4 regions of the Escherichia sp. E4742 genome follow, and region 3 is predicted to be linked to each of the others. Evidence: predicted binding sites of a transcription regulator. Region 3 holds the regulator's gene; each other region holds the start of a gene.

Region 1 (5,331 bases), 2.3 Mb from region 3:
TACTTTCGAACGAAAGATGAGAGGTTGATATGACTTTTTCCTGTGAGACGCTGCCCACAGATGCGAAAGCGGCTATCCGAGAAATGAAAGCTGCGCTGCGGGAACAGCTCGGTGATGTACAACAGGTTTTCGATACACTCTCTGCAAAAATCGAAACGCGTGTTGCTGAAATCGATGCCCTAAAAGCGCAAGGGTTGCCGGTTTGGCCGGAAGTTTCTTATAGCGATATTGCCGCAGGTACAGTAAGCGATGTCACTCGCAATGAAATTAAACGTCGCGGCTGTGCAGTAATAAAAGGTCATTTCCCTCGCGAGCAGGCGCTGGCGTGGGATCGTGCCATGCTCGATTATCTCGATATCAATCATTTTGATGATGTTTATAAAGGCCCTGGCGACAGTTTTTTCGGCTCACTGGAGGCTTCTCGTCCCGAAATCTATCCCATTTACTGGTCACAAGCACAGATGCAAGCGCGGCAGAGCGAAAATATGGCTGCTGTGCAATCTTTCCTGAACCGCCTGTGGAAGTCTGAAAGCAACGGCAAACAGTGGTTTGATCCTGATATCAGTGTGATTTACCCGGACAGGATCCGTCGCCGTCCTCCAGGTACTACATCTAAAGGTCTGGGCGCACATACCGATTCTGGTGCGCTGGAACGGTGGTTATTGCCCGCTTATCAGCGCGTTTTTGCCAATGTGTTCAATGGTAATTTCGATGATTACGATCCCTGGGATGCTGCACACCGGACCGATGTCGAAGAGTACACGGTGGATAACACGACCAAGTGCTCAGTGTTCCGCACGTTTCAAGGCTGGACTGCGCTTTCTGATATGTTATCGGGTCAGGGATTGTTGCATGTGGTGCCTATCCCGGAAGCGATGGCGTATGTTTTATTGCGCCCGCTGCTGGATGACGTACCAGACGATGAACTGTGCGGGGTTGCTCCTGGCAAAGTTCTGCCCATTTCAGAGAAATGGCATCCACTACTGATTAAAGCGCTGACATCCATTCCCGCGATAACAGCAGGGGATTCCGTCTGGTGGCACTGCGATGTGATTCACTCCGTCGCGCCAGTAGACAATCAACAGGGTTGGGGCAACGTGATGTATATCCCTGCTGCGCCAATGTGCGAGAAAAATCGGGCTTATGCACACAAAGTCAAAATGGCGCTGGAAAAAGGCGCATCACCGGGCGACTTCCCGCGGGAAGATTATGAAGCAAACTGGGAAGGCCGCTTCACACTGGATGATCTGAACATTCACGGTAAGCGCGCACTGGGCATGGACGTGTAAGAGTTGATGGATTATTGGAAGTGAGGTTAAGAAAGTATGTTGCTCAGATTGCTGACAAAGTGCGCTTTGTTAATACCGGATGCGGCCTACAAAGTCTTGCAGATTCAATATATTGCAGGGACTGCGTAGGCCTGATAAGCGTAGCGCATCAGGCAACTTTACTTTGTCATCAGCTCCCGTCACCCCGACTGTATCGGGGTGACGGGCAATAACTTACTCGATCCCTCTGCTACGCAGATAATCTTCGTAATTACCGCTAAAGTCGATCACGCGTTCCGGGGTGATTTCCAGAATGCGGGTCGCCAGGGAGCTTACAAACTCACGGTCGTGAGAAACAAAGATCAGCGTACCCTGATACAGTTCCAGCGCCATGTTCAGTGACTCGATGGATTCCATATCCAGGTGGTTGGTCGGTTCGTCCATGATCAGAATGTTCGGTTTCTGCATCATTAACTTACCAAACAGCATCCGCCCTTTTTCCCCACCGGAAAGCACTTTCGCAGGCTTTTTGATGTCGTCCTGGCTGAACAGTAAACGACCAAGAATGCTGCGTACCGCCTGCTCATCATCGCCTTCCTGCTTCCACTGACTCATCCATTCGAACACGGTCAGATCATTTTCGAACTCATATTCGTGGTCCTGGGCATAGTAACCAATGCGCGCGTTCTCAGACCATTTTACGGTGCCGCTGTCCGGTTGCAGATCGCCCACCAGCGTTTTCAGCAGCGTTGATTTACCGACGCCGTTGGTACCCAATACCGCAAGTTTTTCACCGACTTCCAGCAGCAGGTTGAGATTTTTAAACAGCGGACCGTTATCAAAACCTTTAGTCAGACCTTCCACTTCCAGCGCGTTACGGAACAGTTTCTTATCCTGTTCAAAACGAATGAACGGGTTCTGACGACTGGAGGCTTTTACCTCTTCCAGTTTGATTTTATCAATCTGACGCGCGCGAGAAGTCGCCTGGCGAGATTTCGAGGCGTTGGCGCTAAAGCGGCTAACGAAGGATTGCAGCTCAGCAATCTGCGCTTTCTTCTTGGCGTTATCGGCCAGCAAACGTTCACGCGCCTGGGTCGCGGCCGTCATGTACTCATCGTAGTTGCCCGGATAAACGCGCAGTTCGCCGTAGTCCAGATCCGCCATGTGGGTACAAACCATGTTGAGGAAGTGACGGTCGTGCGAAATGATAATCATGGTACTGTCACGCTCGTTCAGCACCTGCTCCAGCCAGCGAATGGTGTCGATGTCCAGGTTGTTGGTCGGTTCGTCGAGCAGGAGAATGTCCGGATCTGCAAACAGCGCCTGCGCCAGCAGCACACGCAGCTTCCAGCCAGGAGCAACTTCACTCATCGGGCCGTAGTGTTGTTCCAGTGGAATACCGACGCCAAGCAACAATTCCCCCGCACGCGATTCTGCAGAGTAACCGTCCATTTCGCCGTATTTCACTTCCAGATCGGCCACTTTGTAGCCATCTTCTTCGCTCATTTCCGGCAAAGCATAGATGCGGTCGCGCTCTTGCTTCACTTCCCACAACTCTTTATGCCCCATGATCACCGTATCCAGCACGGTGTACTCTTCAAAGGCAAATTGATCCTGGCGCAGCTTACCAATGCGCTCATTCGGATCGAGGGAAACGTTGCCCAGCGTCGGCTCAAGGTCGCCGCCGAGGATTTTCATAAAGGTGGATTTACCACTACCGTTCGCGCCAATCAGGCCGTAACGGTTGCCGCCGCCAAATTTGACGGAAATGTTTTCAAACAACGGCTTACTGCCGAACTGCATGGTGACGTTACTGGAAACTAACACAGGCGTATCCTGAAAAGAGATATGACAAACCGCGTATTATGCCATAAGTCTGAAAGAAGATCCCGCCCCCCGCTTAAGGTCTACACTCTTCCCAAAGGCAAAAAATGTGATTTAGTACACATCTGATTTCACTGTTAGCTGGAATGAACATATAATGCGCTTCCAATACTCTAATATTCTCAACCTAATGGCCTGCCAGGCACTAAATCTCGCTTAACATGAATATGAAATTGAAAACATTATTCGCAGCGGCCTTCGCTGTTGTCGGCTTTTGCAGTACCGCCTCTGCGGTAACTTATCCTCTGCCAACCGACGGGAGTCGCCTGGTTGGTCAGAATCAGGTGATCACTATCCCTGAAGGTAACACTCAGCCGCTGGAGTATTTTGCTGCCGAGTACCAGATGGGTCTTTCCAACATGATGGAAGCTAACCCTGGTGTGGATACCTTCCTGCCGAAAGGCGGCACTGTACTGAACATTCCACAGCAGTTGATCCTGCCAGATACCGTGCATGAAGGTATCGTCATTAACAGCGCAGAGATGCGTTTGTACTACTACCCGAAAGGGACCAACACCGTTATCGTGTTGCCGATCGGGATTGGTCAGTTAGGTAAAGACACACCTATCAACTGGACCACCAAAGTAGAGCGTAAGAAAGCTGGCCCGACCTGGACACCGACCGCCAAAATGCACGCCGAGTACCGCGCAGCAGGCGAACCGCTTCCGGCTGTCGTTCCGGCTGGCCCGGATAACCCGATGGGGCTGTATGCACTGTACATCGGTCGCCTGTACGCTATCCACGGCACCAACGCTAACTTCGGTATCGGTCTGCGCGTAAGCCACGGCTGTGTGCGTCTGCGTAACGAAGACATTAAATTCCTGTTCGAGAAAGTGCCAGTCGGTACTCGCGTGCAGTTTATTGATGAGCCGGTAAAAGCGACTACCGAGCCAGACGGCAGCCGTTATATTGAAGTCCATAACCCGCTGTCTACCACCGAAGCCCAGTTTGAAGGTCAGGAAATTGTACCGATTACTCTGACGAAGAGCGTGCAGACAGTGACTGGTCAGCCAGATGTTGACCAAGCTGTTCTGGATCAGGCTATTCAAAACCGTTCCGGGATGCCGGTTCGTCTGAATTAATCTTTAAAACTTAAAGCAAAGGCGGACTCATAATCCGCCTGATGCGCTACGCTTATCAGGCCTACGCGGAACCTGCGATATATTGATTTTGTAGGCCGGATAAGGCGTTTAAGCCGCATCCGGCATAAGCAAAGCGCACATTGCCAACAATCAGAGGCGGACTCATAATCCGCCTTTTTTATTCGTCAGACCTTACCCCGCCGGGATCATAACCAACAAAACATATCCCACCAGCGCCGCCCACAACAGCATTGGTATTGAATAGAGATGGAAACGCCACCAGATACGGCGATCGTTCGCCATCCGTAGCGCAATCAAATTTGCCAGCGATCCGGGTAATAAACCAAAGCCACCTACGTTTACCGCCCATGCCAGTAGTAAAGACGGTGGCACATAATTCAGCAGCAAAATCGTGCCCGGCACGTTACTGATTACCTGCGATAAACCAATCGCCGTCAGCCATAATTCAGGTTCAGATAAATGACTCACGTTGCTCAACACGCCCTGTAATACCGGAAGTTGAGTCAGTAAATGGACGTCGATAAACATCGCCATAAACACCAGCAGCAACGTCCAGTCCACGCTCAGCACCACGCGACGCGCCAGCAGCGCAAAGCCCGCCGCCACAATCACCAGCCCCCACAGCTCTTGCTTAAACTCCAGCGCCATAAGGAAGACGATATACAGCCCCAGACAACTCCATACCAGCCGAGGTTTCCACTCCGGCATCTGCGAACCAGTATGGTATTGCAGCGCCTTTCCAGGGAAACAACACCAACACAGCAGCAGTAGTGTCAGCATCATCGCACCAGCCAGCGGGACCATTTGGGCAATAAAACCGACAAACGAAAGATCAGAGCGTCCCCAGATTAGGATATTTTGCGGATTGCCAATCGGCGTCAGCAACGATCCGGCATTCACCGCCAGTGCCTCGAAAATAATCAGCCGATTAACCGGGATCTCACACAGTCTTTTTAGCGTGATGGTCAGCGGAACAACAATAAACAGCGCGACGTCGTTGGTCAGAAAGGTAGAAAGCAGCGCTGCTGCCAGCACCATAAACATCGCCAGTCGACGCTCAGTAGCAAAACGGCGCA
Region 2 (5,331 bases), 2.0 Mb from region 3:
GCAATTTCTAAAGAAATTGGTGGTCTTATTGCCTCCGGTTTCGGTCCTATCCTGGCGGGCATTTTCTGCACCATGACTGAGTCCTGGTATCCGATTGCGATAATGATTATGGCTTATTCTGTTATCGGTTTAATCTCCGCGCTGAAAATGCCAGAAGTTAAAGACCGCGATTTGAGTGCGCTGGAAGATGCGGCAGAAGATCAACCGCGCGTTGTAAGAGCTACGCAACCTTCAACAAGTCTGTAAATCCAGAATCCCTTCTCCTGGTGAGGAGGGATTTTTTATTCATATAACAAACCATTCAGCTTGCCATATTGAAATTAAAGGAATTGTCATGGGAAATAATTTGTTATCAGCAAAAGCGACACTCCCTGTTTATGATCGTAATAACCTGGCGCCCAAAATTGTTCATTTAGGTTTTGGCGCATTTCATCGCGCGCATCAGGGCGTGTATGCCGATATCCTGGCTGCCCAGCATCACAGCGATTGGGGCTACTATGAAGTGAACCTGATTGGCGGTGAACAGCAAATCGCCGATCTTAAACAGCAAGATAATCTCTTTACCGTTGCGGAAATGTCGGCCGATGCCTGGACCGCTCGTGTAGTGGGGGTAGTGAAAAAAGCGTTGCACGTGCAAATAGACGGTTTGGAAGCTGTGCTTGCTGCCATGTGCGAACCGCAAATTGCAATTGTTTCTCTGACTATTACAGAGAAAGGCTATTTTCACTCTCCGGCGACCGGGCAGTTAATGCTGGATCACCCGATGATCGTTGACGATCTAAACAATCCCCACCAGCCGAAAACGGCAGCAGGGGTTATTGTGGAGGCGCTGGCCCGGCGCAAGGCCGCAGGCTTACCGGCATTTACGGTAATGTCGTGCGACAATATGCCGGAAAATGGTCATGTAATGCGTGACGTTGTCACTTCTTACGCGCATGCAGTCGATACAGAACTGGCGCAATGGATTGTCGAAAATGTGACTTTTCCTTCGACAATGGTTGATCGCATTGTTCCGGCGGTGACGGCAGAAACGCTGAATAAAATTGAGCAGCTTACCGGCGTGCGCGATCCAGCAGGTGTAGCCTGTGAACCGTTCCGTCAGTGGGTTATTGAAGATAACTTTGTTGCCGGACGTCCAGAATGGCAAAAAGCAGGTGCTGAACTGGTCAGCGATGTGCTGCCTTATGAAGAGATGAAACTGCGTATGCTCAATGGCAGCCACTCATTCCTGGCGTATCTGGGCTATCTGGCCGGATATCAGCATATTAACGACTGCATGGAAGATGAAAATTATCGCCGTGCGGCACATGCCTTGATGTTGCAGGAACAGGCGCCGACGCTGAAAGTGCAGGGCGTGGATCTGCAAAATTATGCGGATCGACTGATTGAACGCTACAGTAATCCAGCGTTACGCCATCGAACCTGGCAGATTGCGATGGATGGCAGTCAGAAACTCCCACAGCGTATGCTGGATTCCATTCGCTGGCATCTGAAACAGGGCTGCGCGTTCGATCTGTTGGCGCTTGGCGTTGCTGGTTGGATGCGATATGTCGGCGGTGTTGATGAGCAGGGTAATCCTATCGAAATTAGTGACCCGTTATTACCGGTCATTCAGGAGGCCGTGCAAAGTAGTGCAGAAGGGCAAGTGCGCGTGCAGTCCTTGATGGCGATTAATGCGATATTTGGTGATGATTTGCCGAAAAATGCGTTGTTTACTGCAAAGGTGACGGAAGCGTATTTGTCTTTATTAGCGCATGGTGCGAAAGCGACCGTGGCGAAATATGCGGTGAAGTGATAAGTGACAGCAATGCCGCCATCGGCGGCATTCACACGCTTAGTTCATGCCGAGACGAATCAGGTCCAGAGGTGCGAGTTTTTCATCACAACCTTCAACTACTACGGTTTTACCGCGGCGGATTTGCTCTGCGGTCAGACCTTCAGTATCAATCGACAGGATCTTGCCAGTGTGACCGGTGCCGCTAACCATAACACGGCTGCCAGTAGTGATTGCGTTACGGTTACGATCGTAGGTCGTCATAGGTGTTTTCTCCTTTCTGATTTACAGTCGAAGCCCACGTAACGGGCGCAATATAAATACTCCTGTCGAGTGAATTTTTTTTTGTTTATGATCAAGTTCACATCTTTTTTGATGCTTGCATAATCCAGAAGAAGGGGGATGAACTCTCACCCCGAATGGGATGAGAGGTAAAGAATTACTCTTCGCTGAACCAGTCGCTATTTTCCTGGCGTATTAGCTGTACGGACTCGCTAATCTCCTGCAAATGCAATGCCATTGCCTTTTCAACGGCATCACCATCATGTGTTTGCAGCGCAGAGAAAATATCCATGTGCTGGCGAAGCAGCATTTCCGGCGGCGAAACGTGGTCAAAACTCATGTAGCGCACCCGGTCAACGGTCGCTTTCAGGTTTTCAATGGTGTCCCAGGCGAGCTGACAGTCAGCAATATCGGTAAGGAGTTGATGGAAGTTATCATCAAGTTCAAAAAAATCATCCAGTTGTTTGCGCTCAATGGCAATGCGTTGCTGGTGAAGATTTTGCTCAAGTTGGTAGCACTGGCTTTCAGTGATCATGCTCGCTGCCCGCCGTGCCACCGCGCACTCAATGGCCTGTCGAATAAAACTGCCATTGCGAACCTGGGTCATGGAGATTTTATTGACGTAGCTGCCACGCTGCGGGCGAATTTGAATCAGGCCGTTTTCAGCCAGTTTAATGAAGGCTTCGCGAACCGGCTGGCGTGACACATTGAAACGAACAGAAACTTCTTTTTCCGACAATGGCGTACCTGGTGCAATCAGACAATGCACAATGTCGCGGCGAAGAATACGGTAAATTTGCTGATTGACAGGCTGTGTGGGATTAAGTTGTGTTTCGACGGTCATTCGTTATTGCTTTTGAGTGGGTTAACTGCAAGAGTCTACCACTTTTTTGTGACAAGCAATAACCCGGCGGTGAGGCCGGGTATAAAAATTAATGCCGATGGACATTCAACCCGGCATAGCTTTGGGTAACCGGCATCATTTCCAGAGTATTGATGTTAACGTGAGCGGGGAGAGTGGCTACCCACCAGACGGCTTCGCTGACATCTTCTGGCGTCAGTGCAACGGTATTTTGATAGGTTTTTTCTGCTTTGCCGTCATCGCCTTTAAAGCGGACATTGGAAAATTCGGTGCCACCCACCAGCCCTGGTTCGATGTCTGTGACACGTACTGCTGTACCGTGCAGATCTGTGCGTAGATTCAGGCTGAACTGACGAACAAACGCTTTTGTCGCGCCGTAGACGTTGCCACCTGCATATGGCCAGCTACCCGCCGTTGAACCAATGTTAATAATGTGACCACGATTGCGCTCAACCATGCCCGGCAGGACTGCGCGCGTCATATACACGAGGCCCTTATTGTTGGTATCAATCATGGTTTCCCAGTCTTCAACGCTCGCTTTATGTGCAGGTTCCATACCCAGCGCCAGTCCAGCATTGTTCACCAGAATATCAATGTCACTCCACTCGGCAGGAAGCAATGCCAGCATTTCTTCAATGGCGGCGCGGTTACGGACGTCCAGTTGGGCAATATACAGATTATCTCCCAGCTCGTCTTTTAACTCCTGCAACCGCTCCTGACGACGGCCAGTGGCGATAACTTTATGCCCTTGTTGAATAAAACGACGAGTAATGCATTCACCAAAACCTGCCGTTGCTCCAGTTACTAAAACGATCATCTCACTGTTCCTCAACGCTTTTGTGTGTCACTAACATAGCACGTGATGCTTAAGAGCGGGTAATACTGGTTTGCAACATTGCACTCCGTTATCAGTAAGCCTACGCTATGGAACACCTCGTTTTCAGGAGTAGAAAATGTCAACGACGAATCCTTTTCTTACGCAGAGCACGCTGCCTTATATGGCGCCCCATTTTGATCAGATTGCAAATCATCACTATCGCCCGGCATTCGACGAGGGAATGCGGCAAAAGCGGGTTGAGATAGAAGCGATAGCGTTAAACCCACAGACGCCCGATTTTACTAATACTATTCTGGCTCTTGAAAAGAGCGGGGAATTACTCACACGTGTGACCAGCGTCTTCTTCGCTATGACCTCGGCGCATACCAACGATGAATTACAGCGTCTTGATGAACAGTTCTCGGCAGAACTTGCAGAACTGGCTAATGACATTTACCTGAACGGCGAATTGTTCGCTCGGGTCGATGCCATCTGGCAGCGCCGTGAATCTTTGAGTCTTGATAGCGAATCTATTCGACTGGTCGAGGTGATTCATCAACGTTTTGTTCTTGCCGGGGCCAAACTTGCAGAGGCCGATAAGGCAAAATTAAAAGTGCTGAATACAGAGGCGGCGACCCTTATCAGTCAGTTTAACCAGCGGTTATTAGCGGCGAACAAATCCGGTGGGCTGGTGGTTGACGATATTGGGCAACTGGCCGGGATGAGTGAGCAAGATATTGCCCTGGCGGCGGATGCAGCGCGTGAGAAAGGTCTGGATAACAAGTGGCTTATCCCACTGCTGAATACCACCCAGCAACCGGCGCTTGCCGAACTGCGCGATCGCGCGACGCGTGAAAAACTGTTCACTGCGGGCTGGGCTCGGGCAGAAAAAAAAGACGCTAACGATACCCGAGCCATTATTCAACGGCTGGTGGAGATCCGCGCGCAGCAGGCGAAACTGCTTGGTTTCCCTCATTATGCTGCATGGAAAATCGCCGACCAGATGGCAAAAACACCCGAAGCCGCACTTAACTTCATGCGTGAAATTGTCCCGGCCGCGCGTAAGCGAGCAGACGATGAACTGGCGTCTATTCAGGCGGTTATCGAAAAGCAGCAAGGCGGATTTAGCGTCCAGCCGTGGGACTGGGCATTTTATGCCGAGCAGGTAAGACGCGAGAAATTCTGTCTCGATGAAGCGCAGCTCAAACCTTATTTCGAATTGAACACAGTGTTGAATGAGGGGGTATTCTGGACTGCAAATCAGCTTTTCGGCATTAAATTTGTCGAGCGCTTTGATATACCGATCTATCACCCGGATGTGCGCGTATGGGAAATATTTGACCATAACGGAGTCGGTCTTGCGCTATTTTACGGTGATTTCTTTGCCCGTGATTCCAAAAGCGGCGGTGCGTGGATGGGGAATTTTGTTGAGCAATCTACGCTCAATGACACACGTCCCGTTATTTACAATGTTTGCAATTATCAGAAACCAACGACAGGTGAACCTGCATTGTTATTGTGGGATGATGTTATAACCTTATTCCATGAATTTGGTCATACGCTGCACGGCCTGTTTGCCAGCCAACGTTATGCGAC
Region 3 (5,331 bases):
TTCGGCAGATGCAGCGCGGTGCCCATCAGACTGGCAATGCTTAACATCACACTCAGTCGTCCGGCATTACGCAGTGCTGGCGATTTCAGGGAAAGATAGCTTTTCAGCGCCGGAAGTAATGGCATCCGCCGCTGTTTATCCGCCAGCAGATCGCGGGCATAGAGCGGTTTCTGGGTACGCAGCACACGAGCGATGCGGCTGAAGTGCCAGTAGCAGAATTGCCCTACAGGGTTATCTGGATGCTGGCGGGCGATTTTCTCCAGTGCGCCAATTTGCTTTTCCATCGTAAAACGCGTCGGCAGGCGATGGTAAAGAATATCATCAGCCAGCACGCGCAGGCGAGCGGCGACGGTTTGCGCATTCCAGCGGATAACTTCTTCCGCATGGCTACGCTCAACCAGCTTTTGCACCTCTTCCGGCTGATGCAAACTGACCGAGATGTGTTCCTGTAAATCCAGTGCCTCCTGGAAAATGCGCAACATCCGCTTGTAGTCAGTATTATTTTGCGCGGAAAGCATGTGCATTTGCTGATAGCACTGGGTAATTAAATCGACCGCTTTTTGCTGGCGTTCCAGCAGCGGTGGCAACGCTTTCTCAGGATCGGTGTGCTGGGTAAGCAGGCTGTATTTGGCTTCGCAATAATCTGCCAGTTCACGGTACAGCAGGCTAAGTGACTCGCGTAGCGGTTGTTCGCGCCAGAGCCAGAACCAAAACCAGTTAAACAGCCCATACCAGAGTGTGCCTAACGCATAAATGAGCAATGGCTCCCATACCGGCATATATCCCGCCAGACTGAGGGTAAAAATGGCAGCCAGCAGCGATGCAGGAAGCAATTTTGCGTGTAATGGGCCTAACTCGGCAGTAACGCCAAGTATCAACGTTAACCCCGTCAGCAGAAATGGCAGGGGGATATCTTTTTCCAGCAGCAGTTGTGTTAGCAAGCTGCAGGTGGCAAACAGCGACGCACCAATAATTAAACGTTTGAAAAAACGTTTATGGGGGGTATCAAGCCCTGCAATATTGCAACAGGCGGGGACGAGGGAAAAGAGCAGCCCGAGTCTTAATTCGCCAAGCAACAGACCAACGGCCACGGGCAAACATAGCACCAGCGTTTGTCGTAGTGCGTAGTTAATATCGGGATGATAAATCAGTCTGCGCCACATCGGTTTAAACAAAATGGCGCGCTACCAGGTAACGCGCCACTCCGATGGGATCAACGGGTGCCGTAAACGACGATGGTTTTTCCGTGTGCGGAGATCAGGTTCTGATCTTCCAGCATCTTCAGAATGCGTCCCACGGTTTCACGAGAACAGCCGACAATTTGACCAATTTCCTGACGGGTAATTTTAATTTGCATACCGTCCGGGTGAGTCATAGCATCCGGTTGTTTCGCCAGATTCAGCAGAGTCTGTGCAATGCGACCCGTTACATCGAGGAAAGCGAGGTTGCCCACTTTCTCTGAAGTGACTTGCAGACGACGTGCCATCTGTGCGGAGAGACGCATCAGAATATCCGGGTTTACCTGAATTAATTGGCGGAATTTTTTGTAGGAAATTTCAGCCACTTCACAGGCAGTTTTCGCACGTACCCATGCGCTACGTTCCTGGCCTTCTTCAAACAGGCCCAATTCGCCAATAAAATCACCCTGATTCAGATAAGAGAGGATCATTTCTTTACCCTCCTCGTCTTTGATCAGCACTGCCACAGAGCCTTTAACGATGTAGTACAGCGTTTCCGCTTTTTCACCCTGGTGAATAAGCGTGCTCTTGGATGGGTACTTATGAATGTGGCAATGAGACAAGAACCATTCGAGAGTCGGGTCTGTTTGCGGTTTGCCAAGCACCATGCGCGGTTATCCTCTGTTATAAGCTTTCTCCAGAGCCAGAAAACGCCGCTGTCTCTGGATTGCCGAAATGTGCTTCCCGCTACCTGGGAAGGGGCTATCAACTGAACTGCACGGTAATGTGGCGTCCTTTACATACATGCAGTACATCAATGTATTACTGTAGCATCCTGACTGTTTTAGCATAGCTTTCGCGTTGTGTCTCCTGGTGTCTCGCTTCAGCATGACCCAGGTCGCCTTCCGTTGCGCGATTTGGTCAGTACGCGTACTCTGTCAGGAAAATTGACGCAATGGAGTTCCGATTATGCAAGCGCGTGTGAAGTGGGTTGAAGGGTTAACTTTTTTGGGCGAATCTGCCTCTGGTCACCAGATTTTAATGGATGGCAACTCTGGCGATAAAGCGCCCAGCCCGATGGAAATGGTGCTGATGGCGGCGGGTGGCTGTAGCGCCATTGATGTGGTTTCTATCCTGCAAAAAGGGCGTCAGGATGTGGTCGATTGTGAAGTAAAATTAACCTCTGAACGCCGCGAAGAGGCTCCCCGCCTGTTTACCCATATCAATTTGCATTTTATCGTCACCGGTCGCGACCTGAAGGACGCAGCGGTTGCGCGTGCGGTCGATCTATCAGCCGAGAAGTATTGCTCAGTCGCGTTGATGCTGGAAAAAGCGGTGAATATTACCCACTCGTATGAAGTGGTTGCTGCGTGATTTAACTATCCCGTTGTGAAGCCGGATAGTATTTTATCCGGCGTAATAGCAGAGTTACTCGATTTTCTTTCCTTCCATCAATCGCTGCACCAGCGGCAGCATAATTAACTCCATTGCCAGACCCATTTTGCCGCCCGGCACCACTAATGTATTGATGTGGGAAATGAATGAGCCCTGCAACATCGCCAGTAGCCAGGGGAAATCGATCTCTTCCAGATTACGAAAATGGATCACCACAAAGCTTTCATCTAGCGATGGAATGCCTTTTGCCGCGAACGGGTTTGAAGTGTCGACGGTGGGAACGCGCTGGAAGTTAAGATGGGTGCGGGAAAATTGCGGTGTGATGTAGTTGATATAATCTTCCATTGAGCGAACTACCGAGTCCATCACCGCTTCTCGCGAGTGCCCGCGCTCGCCGGTATCGCGAATGAGTTTTTGAATCCACTCAAGGTTAACGATAGGCACTACGCCAACCAGTAAGTCTACATGCTGCGCAACGTTATGTTGCGGGGTGACTACGCCGCCGTGTAAACCTTCATAAAACAGTACATCGGTCGGTTCCGGTAAAGGTTGCCATGGGGTGAATGTCCCCGGTACCTGATTCCACGGTACGGCTTCGTCGTAGGTATGTAGATATTTGCGAGATTTCCCTTTGCCGCTCTGGCCATATTCAATAAAGGTCTGTTCCAGCAGGCCGAAGTCGTTAGCTTCGGGACCGAAGTAGCTGATATGCCGCCCGGCGTCGCGCGCTTTGCGGATCGCCATGTCCATTTCCGGGCGGGTGTAGCGGTGAAAACTGTCGCCTTCCACCTCGGCGGCTTGCAGATTTAACTGGGCGAATATTTTACGAAACGCGAGGCTGGTGGTGGTAGTCCCCGCGCCGCTGGATCCTGTTACCGCAATGACCGGATGTTTGGCAGACATAGTAACTCCATGACTTGGCAATCATTATTATTTCGTCCGCCGACGGTTGCAGGTTATTCGCGAAACTGACTGCGCGGCATGATATTGACCGTCTCGTGCAGTTCCGACCAGACCAGTACCGCTTCTCCGCACTGTAGCTGGCGTTTGACGTCGGCGACTTTCTGTTCAAGCGTACGCTCTTGTTCACCATAATCGGTGCCTTCACGTAACACAAAGCTTTCAATTAAATTTTCCAGCGTTTCAGGGGAGATGTCTTGCCAGGGAATCAACATGATTTCGCCTCCAGATACGTTGTTAACCAGTCAGGAATGCGTGACTCCAGCCACATTTGCGGGTGAAGTAATGTACCGCCAATAAAACCAACATGACCCCCATGTTCGGTCAGTTGATACTCTACTTGCGGAGGAAGATTTTCCGGTTTCGGGATCACCTGATGATCCATAAACGGATCGTCTTTGGCGTGAATAATCAGCGTCGGTTTAGCGATCCGGTTCAGCATAGGCATGGCGCTACACTGACGATAATAGTCGATAGCGTCGGCGTAGCCGTGAATTCTGGCGGTGATCAGATCGTCAAATTCACGGATGCGACGTACCGATTTTAACTGCGCGAGATTAATCGGTAGCGTACCGGGGTAGGCCGCCAGCTTGCGTGCAGCATTGGCTTTTAGCAGGTTCAGCAAATAACGCTGATAAACGCGGGAAAAGCCCTTTTCCATATGGTAACTACAGGCTTCCAGCACAAACGGCGCGGAGACAACCACCGCCGCATCAATCGGGAGATTATTACCTTCTTTTGCCAGCAAACAGGCCAGCATATTACCGCCGAGCGAATAGCCGACGGCAGCCGTTGACGCATGACCAAACTCGCGTTGCAGCCAGCGTAAAAACCAACTGGCGTCTTCGGTTTCGCCCGAATGGTAAATGCGGTGCATGCGGTTAGGTTCACCGCTGCATCCGCGAAAATGCATCACCACACCCAGCCAGCCGCGCTTTTTCGCCGCATCAACCAGTCCATGGGCGTAAGGGCTATTGAGGCTGCCTTCGAGCCCGTGAAACACCACTAAACGCGGTTTATGTTTCGCCTGTGCAGGATCTTCACTCCACGCGAGATCGACAAAATCGCCGTCGGGCAACTCCAGCCGCTGCCAGTGCGGAGTGAATTTCACCTGACGACGAAACAGACGCGGCAGCATGGTTTGTAGATGGCAATTGCTGAAACCGCGCATAGGGATGAATTCAGCACTGCTGCTGAATTCATTGGCATCGGTCGTCGTTATCTGCGCCATCAGTTGCTTTGGCCTTCCAGCAGCATCTGCTCAAGCTGCTCCTGGGCTTCCAGCCATGCCATTTCGCACTCTTCCAGCCCGGATTTAGCGCTCGCTTGTTGTTGCAGGCAGGCGGTCAGTTCCGCTTTACGGCTCTGATCGTACAGTTCGCTGTCGCCGAGTTTCTCTTCCGCCTGCGCCAGTTGCGCATTCAGCTTCTCCATCTCTTTTTCCAGACGGGCGATCTCTTTACGTAGCGGCTGGGTTTGCGCACGCAGCTCCGCTTCCCGACGCTTCTGATCTTTACGTGCCTGGGCGCTGTTCGCGTTCTCTTTTGGCGCTTCGTCGGCCTGGTTTTCCTGCTTTTGTACGTCGCTCAACCACTGTTGATAATCTTCCAGATCGCCGTCGAACGGTTCGACTTTACGATCGTGAACCAGATAGAGATCGTCAGTGGTGGAACGCAGCAAATGACGGTCGTGCGAAACGACAACCAGCGCGCCTTCAAACTCGATCAACGCTTCAGTCAGTGCCTGACGCATGTCGAGATCAAGGTGGTTAGTCGGTTCGTCGAGCAGCAGCAGATTC
Region 4 (5,331 bases), 2.3 Mb from region 3:
CGTTGTAGCGGATAACGTTACAAATCAGCAGGGCGTTTGCCAGACCATGCGGAATGTGGAACTGAGAGCCCAGTTTATGTGCCATTGAGTGACATACACCCAGGAAGGCGTTAGCAAACGCGATACCTGCGATAGTTGCCGCACTGTGAACACGTTCACGCGCTACCGGGTTTTTAGACCCTTCGTGGTAGGACGCTGGCAGATATTCTTTCAGCAGTTTCAGCGCCTGCAGAGCCTGACCATCAGAGAACTCAGAAGCCAGTACAGAAACATATGCTTCCATGGCGTGAGTTACTGCGTCCAGACCACCAAAAGCACACAGGGACTTCGGCATATCCATAACCAGGTTGGCGTCAACAATCGCCATATCCGGGGTCAGAGCATAGTCTGCCAGCGGATATTTTTGGCCTGTTGCGTCATCGGTTACAACCGCGAACGGTGTAACTTCAGAACCGGTACCGGAAGTTGTGGTGACTGCGATCATTTTCGCTTTCACGCCCATTTTCGGGAACTTGTAGATACGTTTACGGATGTCCATAAAGCGCAGCGCCAGTTCTTCGAAATGAGTTTCTGGGTGTTCGTACATAACCCACATGATCTTCGCGGCATCCATCGGGGAACCACCACCCAGCGCGATAATCACGTCTGGTTTGAAGGCGTTCGCCAGTTCTGCACCTTTACGAACAATGCTCAGAGTCGGGTCAGCTTCAACTTCGAAGAACACTTCAGTTTCTACGCCAGCTGCTTTCAGTACAGAAGTGATCTGGTCGGCATAGCCGTTGTTGAACAGGAAGCGGTCAGTCACGATGAGCGCACGTTTGTGGCCATCAGTAATCACTTCATCCAGCGCGATTGGCAGAGAGCCACGGCGGAAGTAGATAGATTTCGGAAGTTTGTGCCACAACATGTTTTCAGCTCGCTTAGCAACGGTTTTCTTGTTGATCAGGTGTTTCGGACCAACGTTTTCAGAGATGGAGTTACCACCCCAGGAACCACAACCCAGAGTCAGGGAAGGCGCGAGTTTGAAGTTGTACAGGTCACCGATACCGCCCTGAGAAGCCGGGGTATTGATCAGGATACGGGCAGTTTTCATTTTCTGACCGAAGTAAGAAACGCGTGCCGGCTGGTTATCCTGGTCGGTGTACAGGCAAGACGTGTGACCGATACCGCCCATAGCAACCAGTTTCTCTGCTTTCTCTACCGCGTCTTCAAAATCTTTCGCACGGTACATTGCCAGAGTCGGGGACAGTTTTTCATGAGCGAATGGTTCGCTTTCATCAACAACAGTCACTTCACCGATCAGAATCTTAGTGTTTTCTGGTACAGAGAAGCCTGCCAGTTCAGCAATTTTATAAGCTGGCTGACCAACGATAGCTGCGTTCAGCGCGCCATTTTTCAGGATAACGTCCTGAACAGCTTTCAGCTCTTTGCCCTGCAGCATGTAGCCGCCGTGGGTGGCAAAACGCTCACGTACAGCATCATAAACAGAATCAACAACAACAACAGACTGTTCAGAAGCACAGATTACGCCGTTGTCGAAGGTTTTGGACATCAGTACGGATGCAACTGCACGTTTGATATCAGCAGTTTCATCAATAACAACTGGGGTGTTGCCTGCACCTACGCCGATCGCCGGTTTACCGGAGCTGTATGCTGCTTTAACCATGCCTGGACCACCGGTCGCAAGGATCAGGTTAATGTCAGGGTGGTGCATCAGTGCGTTGGAGAGTTCAACAGACGGTTGATCGATCCAGCCAATCAGATCTTTTGGTGCACCAGCAGCAATGGCAGCCTGCAGAACGATATCAGCAGCTTTGTTGGTTGCATCTTTAGCACGCGGGTGTGGTGAGAAAATGATGGCGTTACGGGTCTTCAGGCTAATCAGAGATTTGAAGATAGCAGTTGAAGTCGGGTTAGTTGTTGGAACGATACCGCAGATAATACCGATTGGTTCAGCGATAGTGATGGTGCCGAAAGTGTCGTCTTCAGACAGAACACCGCAGGTCTTTTCATCTTTGTAGGCGTTATAGATATATTCAGAAGCAAAGTGGTTTTTGATCACTTTATCTTCAACGATACCCATGCCGGATTCGGCAACGGCCATTTTTGCGAGTGGGATTCGAGCATCTGCGGCAGCCAGAGCGGCGGCGCGGAAGATTTTGTCTACTTGCTCTTGAGTGAAACTGGCATATTCACGCTGGGCTTTTTTTACACGCTCTACGAGTGCGTTAAGTTCAGCGACATTAGTAACAGCCATAATGCTCTCCTGATAATGTTAAACTTTTTTAGTAAATCATCTGCTCGAATACGAGAGTATAGTCAGTGCGATGATGATTTGCTTAACCTTTGAAAATCAAAATCTTACTCGTGCTCACACTCACTGTGATTTACTAAAAGAGTTTAAACATTAGAGATCATTAATCTCTAATGCGTCACTTCCAGGTGGCGTAAGCAAGATTACTCACTTCTGGGTACTGATTAAGTGATCTAGATCAAAATTTCGCGAAGCTGACACCTTTCAGCTCCGCTTTTAGCCACTATAGCTAATAGTTAATAAATTGTAGTATTAATTGTTGGCTACCTTAGCATGTTTTGTACGACTAGATAACAATAATGAATGATAGTAATTTTAGATAGTTAGGAGGTGAAAAATGCTGACAAAAGGCGTATTGTCAGCACGTATTTTTACCCTTGTTTAAAGATAACATTATCCGGCTTTTGCTTCGGAGCTAACCGTGATTCAGACACTTTTTGATTTTCCCGTTTATTTTAAGTTTTTCATCGGGTTATTTGCGCTGGTTAACCCGGTAGGGATCATCCCCGTGTTCATCAGTATGACCAGCTATCAGACTGCGGCAGCGAGAAACAAAACAAATCTGACCGCCAACTTGTCTGTAGCCATTATTTTGTGGATCGCACTGTTTCTCGGCGACACGATTCTGCAACTTTTTGGAATATCTATTGATTCGTTCCGCATCGCGGGCGGCATACTGGTTGTGACAATTGCAATGTCGATGATCAGCGGTAAGCTTGGCGAGGATAAACAGAACAAACAAGAAAAATCAGAAACCGCAATTCGTGAAAGCATTGGCGTTGTACCGCTCGCATTACCTCTGATGGCAGGACCAGGGGCAATCAGTTCTACCATCGTATGGGGAACGCGTTATCACAGCATTGGTTATCTGTTCGGTTTTTTTGTAGCAATCGCGTTGTTCGCTTTATGTTGCTGGGGGTTATTCCGCATGGCACCCTGGCTGGTGAGGGTTCTGCGTCAGACAGGCATCAACGTCATTACCCGGATTATGGGGTTATTGCTAATGGCATTAGGGATTGAATTTATCGTCAATGGTATCAAAGGGATTTTCCCTGGTCTGCTCAATTAATTCCTTTCATATGAAACGGAGTCATGATGCTCCGTTTCTTTCATCATTATTTTTACTGCAACCCAACGCAGTTAACAAAAGAAATAGATAATTTTTTCCCATTTTACAGATGGTTATAAGACTATCCTTATCTGGCGATCCGCATCATCATGTTATTTTCATCACATCATAATCCTGGGCCTTGCTGAAGAATAATTGAAATGATATTAGTAATTCTACTGCCTTTGGCAGAGAAAAGTGCTAAATAGCATTCAATTGTTAAATTATTGTGCGTATTTTCTGTCTGGACTATAACCGGAAAAGTCAGTATTGCTTTCTGTAGTTCTATCCCTTTGTTTTTAAACCATTTTATTGATTGGATAACGAGGGGTATACATACTGGTATGGTTAGTAAAAGAGAATTGCGTAACAATTTTGCAAAATGTATTGGCGGGCAAGAAGGGCATTTGATACTTTTCGGCCAACCGTTTGGCGATTTTTATTGGCAATGAGAATGATTTGCGATTAAAAGACGCTGCAAAAAATAATGTGTCTCGACAGGGGAGACACAGTAAGAATCGACATAAGGTGGTCATCTGAATCACCAGAATAAATAAAGTCGGTGATAGCAATTAGTAACGATAAAGCAACCTGGCAGCAAAAAGTCTCCGAGCTGTACAGGTATCCTAATCCGGGATTACACATGCTGGTAAAAACCAGTAATTATAATGAGGGAGTCCAAAACACAATGACCAACATCACCAAGAGAAGTTTAGTGGCAGCAGGCATTCTGGCTGCGCTTATGGCAGGGAATATCGCACTGGCAGCTGATGTACCCGCAGGAGTCACACTAGCGGAAAAACAAACGCTGGTTCGCAACAATGGTTCTGAAGTTCAGTCATTAGATCCGCACAAAATTGAAGGGGTTCCTGAGTCTAATATCAGCCGTGACCTGTTTGAAGGTTTGCTGGTTAGCGATCTTGATGGTCATCCGGCCCCTGGCGTGGCTGAATCCTGGGATAACAAAGACGCTAAAGTCTGGACGTTCCACCTGCGTAAAGATGCGAAATGGTCTGACGGTACGCCAGTCACGGCACAAGACTTTGTGTATAGCTGGCAACGTTCTGTTGATCCGAACACCGCTTCTCCCTACGCAAGCTACTTACAATACGGGCATATTGCGGGTATTGATGAAATACTGGAAGGGAAGAAACCAATTACCGATCTCGGTGTTAAAGCCCTCGATGACCACACATTAGAAGTCACTTTAAGTGAGCCTGTTCCGTACTTCTATAAGTTACTGGTTCACCCATCTACTTCTCCGGTGCCAAAAGCCGCTATTGAGAAATTTGGCGAAAAATGGACCCAGCCAGGCAATATCGTTACTAATGGCGCCTATACATTAAAAGATTGGGTTGTTAACGAACGTATCGTTCTTGAGCGCAGCCCGACCTACTGGAATAACGCTAAAACGGTAATTAACCAGGTGACCTATTTACCGATCGCTTCTGAAGTCACCGATGTTAACCGCTATCGTAGCGGCGAAATCGATATGACTTATAACAACATGCCGATCGAACTGTTCCAGAAACTGAAAAAAGAAATCCCGAACGAAGTTCACGTTGACCCATACCTGTGCACTTACTATTACGAGATTAACAACCAGAAACCGCCATTCAATGATGTGCGTGTGCGTACCGCACTGAAACTGGGCATGGATCGCGATATCATTGTTAATAAAGTCAAAGCGCAGGGCGATATGCCGGCCTATGGTTACACACCGCCATATACCGATGGCGCAAAACTGACGCAACCAGAATGGTTTGGCTGGAGCCAGGAAAAACGTAACGAAGAAGCGAAAAAACTGCTGGCAGAAGCGGGCTATACCGCAGACAAACCGCTAACGATTAATCTGTTATATAACACGTCCGATCTGCATAAAAAGCTGGCGATTGCCGCCTCTTCACTG

The links. Region 3 encodes CRP, which controls carbon source genes, mostly activating them, when cyclic AMP is high. Its sites were predicted from a motif close to ATGTGANNNNNNTCACAT; they were not measured.
Region 1: a site for CRP is predicted at 3,200-3,217, ahead of ldtB (L,D-transpeptidase). Genes of this name have one in related genera too.
Region 2: a site for CRP is predicted at 2,124-2,141, ahead of ydfZ (putative selenium delivery protein YdfZ). Genes of this name have one in related genera too.
Region 4: a site for CRP is predicted at 2,481-2,498, ahead of adhE (bifunctional acetaldehyde-CoA/alcohol dehydrogenase). Genes of this name have one in related genera too.

The regions. Positions count from the first base shown of each region.
Region 1 covers NZ_CP040443.1:3,862,848-3,868,178, reverse strand. The annotation lists gene FEM44_RS18620 (DUF1479 domain-containing protein) at 30-1,289, shown strand; gene FEM44_RS18615 (ABC-F family ATPase) at 1,503-3,095, opposite strand; gene ldtB (L,D-transpeptidase) at 3,314-4,234, shown strand; gene FEM44_RS18605 (anion transporter) at 4,427-5,331, opposite strand, start outside.
Region 2 covers NZ_CP040443.1:4,688,596-4,693,926, reverse strand. The annotation lists gene ydfJ (MHS family MFS transporter YdfJ) at 1-246, shown strand, start outside; gene FEM44_RS22820 (mannitol dehydrogenase family protein) at 335-1,795, shown strand; gene ydfZ (putative selenium delivery protein YdfZ) at 1,835-2,038, opposite strand; gene rspR (DNA-binding transcriptional regulator rspR) at 2,214-2,900, opposite strand; gene ydfG (bifunctional NADP-dependent 3-hydroxy acid dehydrogenase/3-hydroxypropionate dehydrogenase YdfG) at 2,989-3,735, opposite strand; gene dcp (peptidyl-dipeptidase Dcp) at 3,872-5,331, shown strand, end outside.
Region 3 covers NZ_CP040443.1:1,581,907-1,587,237, reverse strand. The annotation lists gene FEM44_RS07765 (YccS/YhfK family putative transporter) at 1-1,163, opposite strand, end outside; gene crp (cAMP-activated global transcriptional regulator CRP) at 1,214-1,846, opposite strand; gene FEM44_RS07755 (OsmC family protein) at 2,148-2,552, shown strand; gene FEM44_RS07750 (phosphoribulokinase) at 2,607-3,476, opposite strand; gene FEM44_RS07745 (YheU family protein) at 3,530-3,748, opposite strand; gene FEM44_RS07740 (hydrolase) at 3,742-4,764, opposite strand; gene FEM44_RS07735 (ABC transporter ATP-binding protein) at 4,764-5,331, opposite strand, start outside.
Region 4 covers NZ_CP040443.1:4,377,164-4,382,494, forward strand. The annotation lists gene adhE (bifunctional acetaldehyde-CoA/alcohol dehydrogenase) at 1-2,257, opposite strand, end outside; gene ychE (NAAT family transporter YchE) at 2,736-3,383, shown strand; gene oppA (oligopeptide ABC transporter substrate-binding protein OppA) at 4,111-5,331, shown strand, end outside.